Regions from separate parts of the Streptomyces sp. NBC_00075 genome, predicted to be linked through region 1. Evidence: riboswitches for the same ligand, from Rfam matches in the RefSeq annotation. Region 1 holds a riboswitch; each other region holds the start of a gene.
The links. Region 1 has a riboswitch for cyclic di-AMP ahead of OG787_RS10695 (M23 family metallopeptidase). Riboswitches for the same ligand answer to the same signal wherever they lie in the genome.
Positions count from the first base shown of each region.

Region 2: another riboswitch for cyclic di-AMP. It lies ahead of OG787_RS18410 (transglycosylase SLT domain-containing protein); the one in region 1 lies ahead of OG787_RS10695 (M23 family metallopeptidase).
Region 3: another riboswitch for cyclic di-AMP. It lies ahead of OG787_RS42930 (C40 family peptidase); the one in region 1 lies ahead of OG787_RS10695 (M23 family metallopeptidase).

Region 1 covers NZ_CP108243.1:2,519,980-2,523,276, reverse strand. The annotation lists gene OG787_RS10700 (M16 family metallopeptidase) at 1-1,084, shown strand, start outside; cyclic di-AMP (ydaO/yuaA leader) riboswitch at 1,300-1,467, shown strand; gene OG787_RS10695 (M23 family metallopeptidase) at 1,481-2,275, shown strand; gene OG787_RS10690 (GntR family transcriptional regulator) at 2,464-3,159, shown strand.
Region 2 covers NZ_CP108243.1:4,287,441-4,290,737, forward strand. The annotation lists gene OG787_RS18405 (polyprenyl synthetase family protein) at 1-626, opposite strand, end outside; cyclic di-AMP (ydaO/yuaA leader) riboswitch at 1,267-1,433, shown strand; gene OG787_RS18410 (transglycosylase SLT domain-containing protein) at 1,437-1,934, shown strand; gene OG787_RS18415 (HAD family hydrolase) at 1,947-2,804, opposite strand; gene OG787_RS18420 (FAD-dependent oxidoreductase) at 2,973-3,297, opposite strand, start outside.
Region 3 covers NZ_CP108243.1:9,804,424-9,807,720, forward strand. The annotation lists gene OG787_RS42920 (LysR family transcriptional regulator) at 1-581, opposite strand, end outside; gene OG787_RS42925 (LysE family translocator) at 691-1,311, shown strand; gene OG787_RS42930 (C40 family peptidase) at 1,381-1,854, opposite strand; cyclic di-AMP (ydaO/yuaA leader) riboswitch at 1,858-2,069, opposite strand; gene OG787_RS42935 (hypothetical protein) at 2,420-2,728, opposite strand; gene OG787_RS42940 (ATP-dependent Clp protease proteolytic subunit) at 2,736-3,297, opposite strand, start outside.

The sequences.
Region 1 (3,297 bases):
CGCCGACCACCCCTGCGTCCGCCTCAGCCTCGAAGTCCCCGTGTCACGGCTCCCCAAGGCGCTCGGTCTGCTGGCCGACGCCCTCCGGGCACCCGCGTTCGCGGACAGCGAGATCGAGAGGCTGGTGCGCAACCGGCTCGACGAGATCCCGCACGAGACGGCCAACCCGGCCCGCCGCTCCGCCAAGCAGCTCTACAAGGAGCTGTTCCCGGAGACCTCGCGCATGTCCCGGCCGCGCCAGGGCACCGAGGAGACGGTCGCGAAGATCGACTCCGCGGCCGTACGCGCCTTCTACGAGAGGCACGTCCGCCCCGCCACGGCCACCGCCGTGGTCGTCGGCGACCTCACCGGCGTCGACCTGGACGCGCTGCTCGGCGAGACCCTGGGGGCGTGGACCGGTTCGACGGCCCAGCCGCGGCCCGTGCCGCCGGTGACCGCCGACGACACCGGCCGCGTCGTGATCGTGGACCGCCCGGGCGCCGTGCAGACCCAGCTGCTCATCGGCCGCATCGGCGCCGACCGGCACGACCGTGTCTGGGCCGCCCAGGTCCTCGGCACGTACTGCCTCGGCGGCACCCTCACCTCCCGCCTGGACCGCGTCCTGCGCGAGGAGAAGGGCTACACCTACGGTGTGCGGGCGTTCGGCCAGGTCCTGCGCTCGGCCCCGGACGGCACGGGCGCCGCGCTGCTCGCCATCAGCGGCTCCGTCGACACGCCGAACACCGGTCCCGCCCTGGAGGACCTCTGGAAGGTGCTGCGCACGCTCGCGGCCGAGGGGCTCACCGACGCCGAGCGCGATGTCGCGGTGCAGAACCTGGTGGGCGTCGCCCCGCTCAAGTACGAGACGGCGGCGGCCGTGGCGAGCACGCTGGCCGACCAGGTCGAGCAGCACCTGCCCGACGACTACCAGGCCACGCTGTACCGGCAGCTCGCCGCCACCGGCACCGTGGAGGCCACCGCGGCGGCCGTGAACGCCTTCCCGGTGGACCGGCTGGTGACGGTCCTCGTCGGTGACGCGGCGACGATCGAGGAGCCCGTCAGGGCCCTCGGCATCGGCGAAGTGAGCGTCGTTTCCGCCGAGTAGCGGCACCGCGATGCACGACAGGGGCCCGGTGACGGAAGCGTCACCGGGCCCCTCTTGTCCATATTGATGGGCAAGTTGCCCGTATTGATGGAGAGGTTGACCGTCTGCCCTGTGGCATGCGCTACAAAACCCGTGATCGGTTTGTTGATTGAAAGTTACGCGGCTTAGCGTCGGTCCGGCTGTCCGTCACGCACCACGCCGCAGCCGCGGCACCCGGACAGTCATCGCCGAGTCCCCACATGGCGCGAGCCAGGGGAGCCGGGGACCCACACTGTGCAGTCCCTGGGGTGAATCGGACGCCCGCGCGCCCAGCGAGGGGGTCCGTAGGAGACCTTCCTGCTCCGAACCCGTCAGCTAACCCGGTAGGCGAGAAGGAAGGAAAGGACCAGCCACTACATGGCGTTCACCCGCGCCACCGGGAAGCACCGTCGTCCCCGCCGCCCCAGCCTCGTCACCCGTACCACCGTCCGCGCGGCAGGCGTCGCGGCCCTCGCCACCACCGGCGCCGTCGGCAGCCTCGCCGCCCCGGCGCTCGCCGCAGAGTCCACGGTCGAGCAGACCGGCCTCACTCCGGTGATCTCCATCGGCGAGACGCTCGCCGACAAGATCGACGCGCAGGCCGCCGCCCAGGAGCAGGCCGCCGAGAAGGCCGCCGCCGAGAAGCGGGCCGTCGCAGCCGAGAAACGCGCCCTGGCCGCCGCGAAGAAGGAGGCGGAGGAGCGGGCCAAGGAGGCACGCGAGGCGGAGGCCCGCGCCGCCCGCGAGGCCGAGCGCAAGCGCCTCAACACCTTCGTCGCCCCGATCTCCGGCTCGTACATCTCCACCGGCTACAAGGCGGGCGGCGCCGTCTGGTCCTCCGGCAGCCACACCGGCATCGACTTCCACGCCTCGTCCGGCACCACCGTCCACGCGGTGGGCTCCGGCACGGTCGTCGAGGCGGGCTGGGGCGGCTCCTACGGCAACAACATCGTGATCAAGATGATTGATGGTACGTACACTCAGTACGGTCATCTGTCGTCCATCAACGTGTCCGTCGGCCAGACGGTCACCCCGGGGCAGCAGATAGGTCTCTCCGGGGCCACCGGCAACGTCACCGGTGCGCACCTCCACTTCGAGGCCCGCACGACCGCGGAGTACGGCTCGGACATGGACCCCGTCGCCTACCTCCGCTCGCACGGTGTGAACGTCTGACAACCACGCGCATCTCTTGTCGTGGCCCCGGCTCCCCGAGCCGGGGCTTTCGGCGTTTCCGACGGCCCTGTGTCCAAAAAATATCCCCGGATTCCGGCCTGCCGTCGGAAATTCCGGTTCTCTGCAATAGAGTCACTGAACACACGTCAATCGTCGACGTTTCACGGGGATTAAAGCGGAGGTCGGACATGCGTATTCCGGCGCACTCGGTATGCACGGCGATCCGGGACGACATCGTCGCCGGTGTCTACGAGCGCGGCAGCCGGCTCACCGAGGAACTGCTCGCGCGCCGGTACGGCGTCTCGCGCGTCCCCGTCCGCGAGGCCCTGCGCACCCTGGAGGCCGAGGGCTTCGTGGTCACCCGGCGGCACGCGGGCGCGTGCGTCGCGGAACCGACCGAGCAGGAGGCCTCCGACCTGCTGGAGATGCGCATGCTCCTGGAGCCGCTGGGTGCCTCCCGGGCCGCCCAGCGACGCACCGAGGCCCATCTGAAAGTGCTGCGCGGCCTGGTCAGGCTGGGGCAGGAGCGGGCCAGGAGGGGCAACAGCGAGGATCTGCGCTCCCTGGGCGGCTGGTTCCACGAGACGCTCGCCCAGGCCTCCGGAAGCCACGCCCTGACCTCGACGCTCACCCAGCTCCGGCACAAGATCGCCTGGATGTACGCGGTGGAGGCCCCGGCCAATCCCGTCGAGTCCTGGACCGAGCACGGGGCGATCGTGGACGCCGTGGCGCGCGGCGACAGTGAGCGGGCGCGAGCCGTCACGGCGCTGCACACCGAGCGGGCGACCGGCGCGCACCGGCTGCGCTTTCCGGGCGGCGGAGACCGCCCGGAGCGTGTGAGGACTTCGCAACATCCCGTAAACATGACGGGCCTGCGTCATTAACACGGGCGCCGTATACAAAGAGGGTGGAATTCGCGGGGGATTATTTCTGCTGCCCATAAACGATAAACGTGAAGGGCTCACCCGGAATTCCGGGTGAGCCCTTCACGTGTGCGGGTGGTGCCTTTGAGGCGACGGCTG
Region 2 (3,297 bases), 1.8 Mb from region 1:
CCGTACTGGGTGAGCACGTCCACGACACTGTCGTCGGCGCCGGACATCATCGCCCCGAACCGGCAGGCCACGGCCACCAGCGACCCGGTCTTCCCGCCCAGTACGTCCAGGTAGTGCTCGACCGGGTCCCGCCCGTCGGACGGCCCCGCCGTCTCCAGGATCTGCCCGGTCACCAGCCGCTCGAACGCCTCCGCCTGCACCCGCACCGCCTCGGGCCCGAGGTCGGCGAGGATGTGCGAGGCGCGCGCGAAGAGAAAGTCGCCGGTCAGGACCGCGACGGAGTTCCCCCAGCGCGTGTTGGCGCTGGGCACCCCGCGCCGCACCTCGGCCTCGTCCATGACGTCGTCGTGGTACAGCGTCGCGAGGTGGGTCAGCTCCACCACCACCGCCGACGGCACGATCCCCGGCGCGTACCGGTCCCCGAACTGCGAGGCGAGCATCACGAGCAACGGCCGGAACCGCTTCCCGCCGGCCCGTACGAGGTGCTGCGCGGCCTCCGTGATGAAGGGCACCTCGCTCTTGGTGGCTTCGAGCAACCCTTCCTCGACAGCCGCCAATCCGGCCTGGACATCGGCTTCGAGAGCCTGGTCCCGCACGCTCAGCCCGAACGGCCCGACGACGGTCACGAGGGATCTCCTGTCTGCTGGTGTCTACTGGCGGTCACACGGTGTGCCGATAGGTCGCTGCCATCACTCAAGTCAGCGTATCCGGTCACGTTTCGATCACCACGAGCGCCCGCCCGTCCAGGCCAGGCGGTATCGGATCACGACCGGAATGTTTTTGATCAGCCCATAAGTATGGACATTCATAAACATCCCGCGCCCCACCCGTCACACCAGTGATCGCACCCGCGCATACGCCACCACCTCCCCGACGGCACCCGCCGTACCCGTCGCTACGACAACGACGCGCATCGCACGAGAGGTTCCACCCTCCCGGCAGACACGCCCACAAGAAGCCTAAAAACCCTAAAAACCCCTATTCACCCCACTCGCCTCGCTCAGGCCACAACTACCCCCACCCCGTGATTCAAGTCACTCCAAATTCCAGCCCCCGCCACCCTCTCCCCCGCAAACTCCCCGTTCGCAAAAGGCAAGTTACTTCCCACCCACTCCACACCTCCGCCCGTTTTGTCCCCAACGGGCGCCCCAAATGACCAAGTCCTGCGTTTCCGCCCCTTGTTCCACCCGTGTGCTCTCGCATACGTTCTCGCCACGCCGGGCGGATCGCCGAATCCTGCCACCGCCCGCAGAGCACCATCCCACCCACCCACACGTGACTCACGCAGGCAGGAGCGGGGGACCCAGGTAAGCCGCCGGTCCGGGCACGACGCCGGAGCGGCTAGGGGTGAAGTCGCGCGCCGACACAGGCGCCCGGCCGGGCATCTCCCGCCCAAACCCGACAGCTCACCTCGTAGGCGTCGGAGAGGACTCACCATGCCCGCACGAGGTCAGCACCAGCGCGCGAGAACCACCCGCCGCCCGCTCACGCTCCCGCGCACACTCGCCATCACCGGAACGGCCGCCGTAGCCCTGGCCTTTCCCTTCCTGACCGCGACAACGGCATCAGCCGCACCGTCGTCCGCCGTGTCCGTGTCGTCGGCGACGAACTACGCGAACAACCTGGACGGCTGGATCCGCGAATCGCTCGACATCATGGCGCAGAACGGAATCCCGGGAACGTACAACGGCATCTACCGCAACATCATCCGCGAGTCGTCGGGCAACCCGAACGCCATCAACCTCTGGGACTCGAACGCGGCAGCCGGCACCCCCTCCAAGGGCCTCCTCCAGGTCATCGACCCGACCTTCGCCGCCTACCACGTCGCCGGCACCTCGTACGACCCCTACGACCCGATCGCGAACATCACAGCGGCCTGCAACTACGCGGCTGCGCGATACGGCTCGATAGACAACGTGTACGGCGCCTACTAGGCCGGCCCGCCCTCACCGCCACGCCCCGTCCGCGCTCCAGTTCCCGTCCCCGTCCCCGGTTCCGGCTCCGAACAGCCGCTCCAGCACGACCGCGATCCCGTCGTCCTCGTTCGAGAGGGTGACCTCGTCCGCCACCGCCTTGAGTTCGGGATGGGCGTTGGCCATGGCCACCCCATGGGCCGCCCAGTCGAACATGGGGATGTCATTGGGCATGTCGCCGAAGGCGATGGTGGCGGACGAGGCCAGCCCGAGGTACTCGGCGGCGAGCGCGAGCCCCGTCGCCTTGGTGATGCCGCATGGCTGGAGTTCGACGGTGCCGGGCCCCGACATGGTGACGGTCGCGAGCGAACCGACCGCTCCACGCGCCGCCGACGCCAACTCGTCGTCGGACAGGGACGGGTGACGCAGCAGCACCTTGCTGATGGGCGCGGCCCACAGGTCGTCCCGGTGCGGCACCCGTACGGCGGGCAGCGTCGGGTGCGGCATCAGATACCCGGGTTCGATGAGCGTCAGCCCGTCGACACCGTCCTGGTCCACGGCGGCGTACACCTGCCCGACCTCCGCCTCGATCTTGCCGAGCGCGGTCTCCGCCAGCTCCTGGTCCAGGGTCACCGACCAGAGCAGACGGTCCGCGCCGGCGTCGTACAACTGCGCGCCCTGTCCGCACACCGCGAGCCCCCCGGCCCCGAGGTCGTCGAGCAGCGGCCGGACTCTCGGCGCAGGCCGTCCCGTCACCACCAGATGCCGGGCGCCGGCGGCCGTGGCACGCGCCAACGCGGTCCGCGACCGGTCGGAGAGCGTGTCATCGGCACGCAGGAGCGTTCCGTCCAGGTCCGTGGCGATAAGTGCGTATGAGGTGGGAGCGGCCATGATCCAGAGAATACGGATCGTTCGGCACATCGGTCTCCGCCCGAACCGGACGACGTTCGGCATCCCGGCAGCAACAGCCTCCCAGCCTGCCCCAACTCCCGCCCCGGGAAGGCCCGAACGGCATGAGATCGCGGTCCGCCGCCGTTGTCGCCCGCCCCCGTCCGCGCCCTATCCGTGCGCGGCCGCCAGATGCCCCACCAGCCTCGGTGACGCGAACTCCGTACCGCACACGAACCGCATCACCGGCCCGTACGAAGCTGCCGCCGGCAACCCCGTGAAGTACAGCCCCGGTACGGAGGAGACATACCCGGCACCGAGCCTCGGCGTGCCCCGGCTCACCGCCAGCTCCGTACGCAGTTCGTGACCGAGGAAGTCCATCGCGGCGATGTCGACGCGGTAGCCGGTCGCGGATATGACGTGGTCGGCCGACAACTCCCGGGTGCGGCCGCCGAGATCCTCCACGGTCAGCACCGGCCGCCCGCCGCCGGAGCCC
Region 3 (3,297 bases), 7.3 Mb from region 1:
AGCTCGGCCAGCGGCAGCCTCGACGCCTCCCCGGCCAGCACATGGCCGGGTGCGGTCACGAGGACCAGCTCCTCGACGAGGACCGGCTCGGCGGTGACTGATCCCGGTAGGGGCGCGGGTGGGGCCGGTTCGTAGGTGTGCGTGAGTGCGAGATCGACCTCCCCGGCGGCTACGGCGGCCACCCCGGCCGGCGGTTCGTAGTCCGCGACCGACAGCCGTACGTCCGGATGGGCCCGGCGGAACGCGCTCAGGACTGGTGGCAGCAGCTGGATCCCGGCCGTCTGGAAGGTGCCGAGACGGAGCGTGCCGCCCGACAGCCCGGTGAGTTGTGACAGTTCGTGCCGGGCGCGGTCCAGCTCGTCCAGTACCCGGCGGGCCCGTGCCACCAGCAGCTCGCCCGCCGGTGTGAGCCTGGCTCCCCGGTGATGCCGTACGAGCAGCGCGGTGCCCGTCTCCCGTTCCAGCTTGGCGAGTTGCTGCGAGAGCGCGGGCGGGGAGTAGCCGAGGCGCTCGGCGGCGCGGGTGATGGACCCGGCCTCGGCGACCGCCACGAGAGCGGCGAGGCGTGTGGGGTCGTACATCCTGCGGCTCCAGGGACGGAGGCGATGGCCAAGGCTTAACACCTGCTTAAGGCAGACCCAGGATATTCGACATACCTGCTGAAGGCCGGGCCGGGGCACGCTGGACGCCATGGACGCACAGCTCATCGCCTTCACCGGGGTCGCCGCGGGCATGGTCGCCATGCCGGGCGCAGATTTCACCGTCGTCGTGCGCAACGCCCTCGTCTCCCGGCGGGCCGGGGTCGCGTGTGCGCTGGGGATCACCGGCGGGCTGCTCCTGCACACCGCGCTGGCCGTCGCCGGTGTCGCCGCCGTGCTCACGGCGGTGCCCGCGCTCTTCCGCGCGCTGCAACTGCTGGGCGGAGCCTATGTGTTGTATCTCGGCGCGCGAACCCTGTGGTCGCTGCGCGGGCGCCGGGCCGAGGTGGCCGACGAGGCGCGGGCCGCCGTACGGCCGATGCGTCAGGGCTTCGTCACCAACGCGCTCAATCCCAAGGCGCCCATCACGTTCCTGAGTCTGCTGCCGCAGTTCGTGCCGGCGGGCGCTCCCGCCCTGCCCAGGACACTGCTGCTCGCGCTGATCATCGTGGCGCTGGCCCTGGTGTGGTTCCCGGCGGTGGCAATTCTGGTGGACCGGCTGGGGCGGTGGTTGCGCCGGCCACGGGCCGCCCGGGCCGTCGAGGCGGTCACCGGCACCGCGCTGACGGTCCTCGGGGCGCTGCTCCTGCTGGAGCCGCTGCTGTCGCTGTGACGGGCTGACGGGCTACGGGTCCCGGGGCGGGACGGCGGCTCCGGAAACCGCCGTACCGCCCCGGGGAGGTCAGCTGACCCGGCCGTACCAGACGCTCTTCGTCCAGATCTTCTGGAGCTTCACGACATCCCCGGTCTTCGGGGAGTGCCAGATCTTTCCCTTCCCGGCGTAGATGCCCACGTGGTAGACGTTCGAGCCCGAGTGGAAGAAGACCAGGTCCCCGCCGCGGCGGCTCTTGGCGGAGATGTGCTTGGTCTTGTTGTACTGGGCCGCCGCCGTACGAGGCAGCTTCTTGCCCGCCTTCTTGTACGAGTACAGCGTGAACCCTGAGCAGTCGAACCTGTTCGGTCCCGTGGCGCCGTACTTGTACGGAGAGCCCTTCTTGGAGGCCGCGATCTGAAGTGCCTTCGTCGACGGCGCGATTGCCGCGGCTTCGGTCGCGACTCCCGGTATCACCAGGGTGCCGCCCACGGCGGCGAGGGTGAGGGCCGAGGCCGTACCGGCTCGGGACATCATCGACGGAACACGATTGAGCGCAGACATGCGCAACCCTTCGTCAGCCGCCTGTGAAGGATGACCTGTCGGATTCGGGCTGGCGAAGTTGCCCGGCCGCTGACGCGGCTTCACCCCAAGGGCTGCTCGGCCCGGTCATGGCGTGACCGTCCCGGCGACCCGTCGTGCCTGGGTCCTCCACTCCTGCCGATGCACATCTGTCGACCGGTCATCCGGGAGGCGGCAGGACTCGGCGTCCACCCGGATCGCCCCACCGTTGTGGCGGGGGCTTGTCGTCAGGAAGGGATCTTGGCTCATGGAAGTAGGAAAATCCCAATGGAATCAGGGCTTTGTGGCGTTACTCACCCGTGACCCATTCGGGTGGACACCCGTACCCTCGGGCCAATTGGGCGAGGGTCGCGCACCCCCGGACCAGCACGGAAACATCGCGGTTCCGGCTGTCAACTACGCGCGTCGCGCAAGCCGAACGGGCCGACCGGGGGACATGTCGCTACGCCGAACGGGGGATGACTTCCAGTCACTCCCCGGCTCGTTCCGGACAGTCCGTCGCCGGGAGGGACGGGCCCGCCCGATACGGGTCCGCCGACCGGGTGGGTCAACTGGCGGGCTCACGCGGAACGGTGACACGCGCCGTTCGGCGCTCCCCGTCGAGAACGCGCAGCGCACGCGCCAGCGTATGGGCATGCACCTCCGCTTCGCCACGCTGATGCATCAACTCCAGCGCGTCCCGCAGCGCCACCGCCTTGGCGACCAGAGCCTGCGCGGCCCGCAGTCCGCGGTACGTGTCGCCGTGATAGGCGGGGTTGATACGGCCGAGCAGATCGGCCACTTCGAGGTAACGGTCGATCAACTCGCCCTCCGCGCGCGTCAGGGCGGGCAGCGGAGGCAGTTCGGGCGGAAGCATCGGTGGCTCACCTCGTGCCGGGGGCGGGGTCCGAGGACCTGCGGCTGGGCACGACGCGGTCCACCAGCCCGTACTCCAGGGCGGCCTGCGCGTCGAGGATCTTGTCCCGCTCGATGTCCGCGGCGACCTGCTCCGGGCTCTGTCCGGTGTGCCGTACGAGCAGTTCCTCCAGCAGGGTACGGATCCGGCCCATCTCCTGTGCCTGAATGGCCAGATCGCTCACCTGTCCCTGGATCGGCCCGGACAGCGAGGGCTGGTGGATCAGCACCCGGGCCCCCGGCAGCGCGCTGCGCTTGCCCGGCGTACCCGCGGCCAGCAGCACGGCCGCCGCGGAGGCCGCCTGCCCCAGACAGATCGTCTCGATGTCGCAGGTGACGAACTGCATCGTGTCGTAGATCGCCGTCATCGCGCTGAACGAGCCGCCGGGGGAGTTGATGTACAGCGAGATGTCCCGGTCGGGCGCCAGATATTCGAGATGCATGAACTGCGCCATCACGTCGTTGGCCGAGGTGTCGTCGACGGGCGTCCCCAGAAAGACGATCCGCTCCTCCAGCAGCTTCGAGTACGGA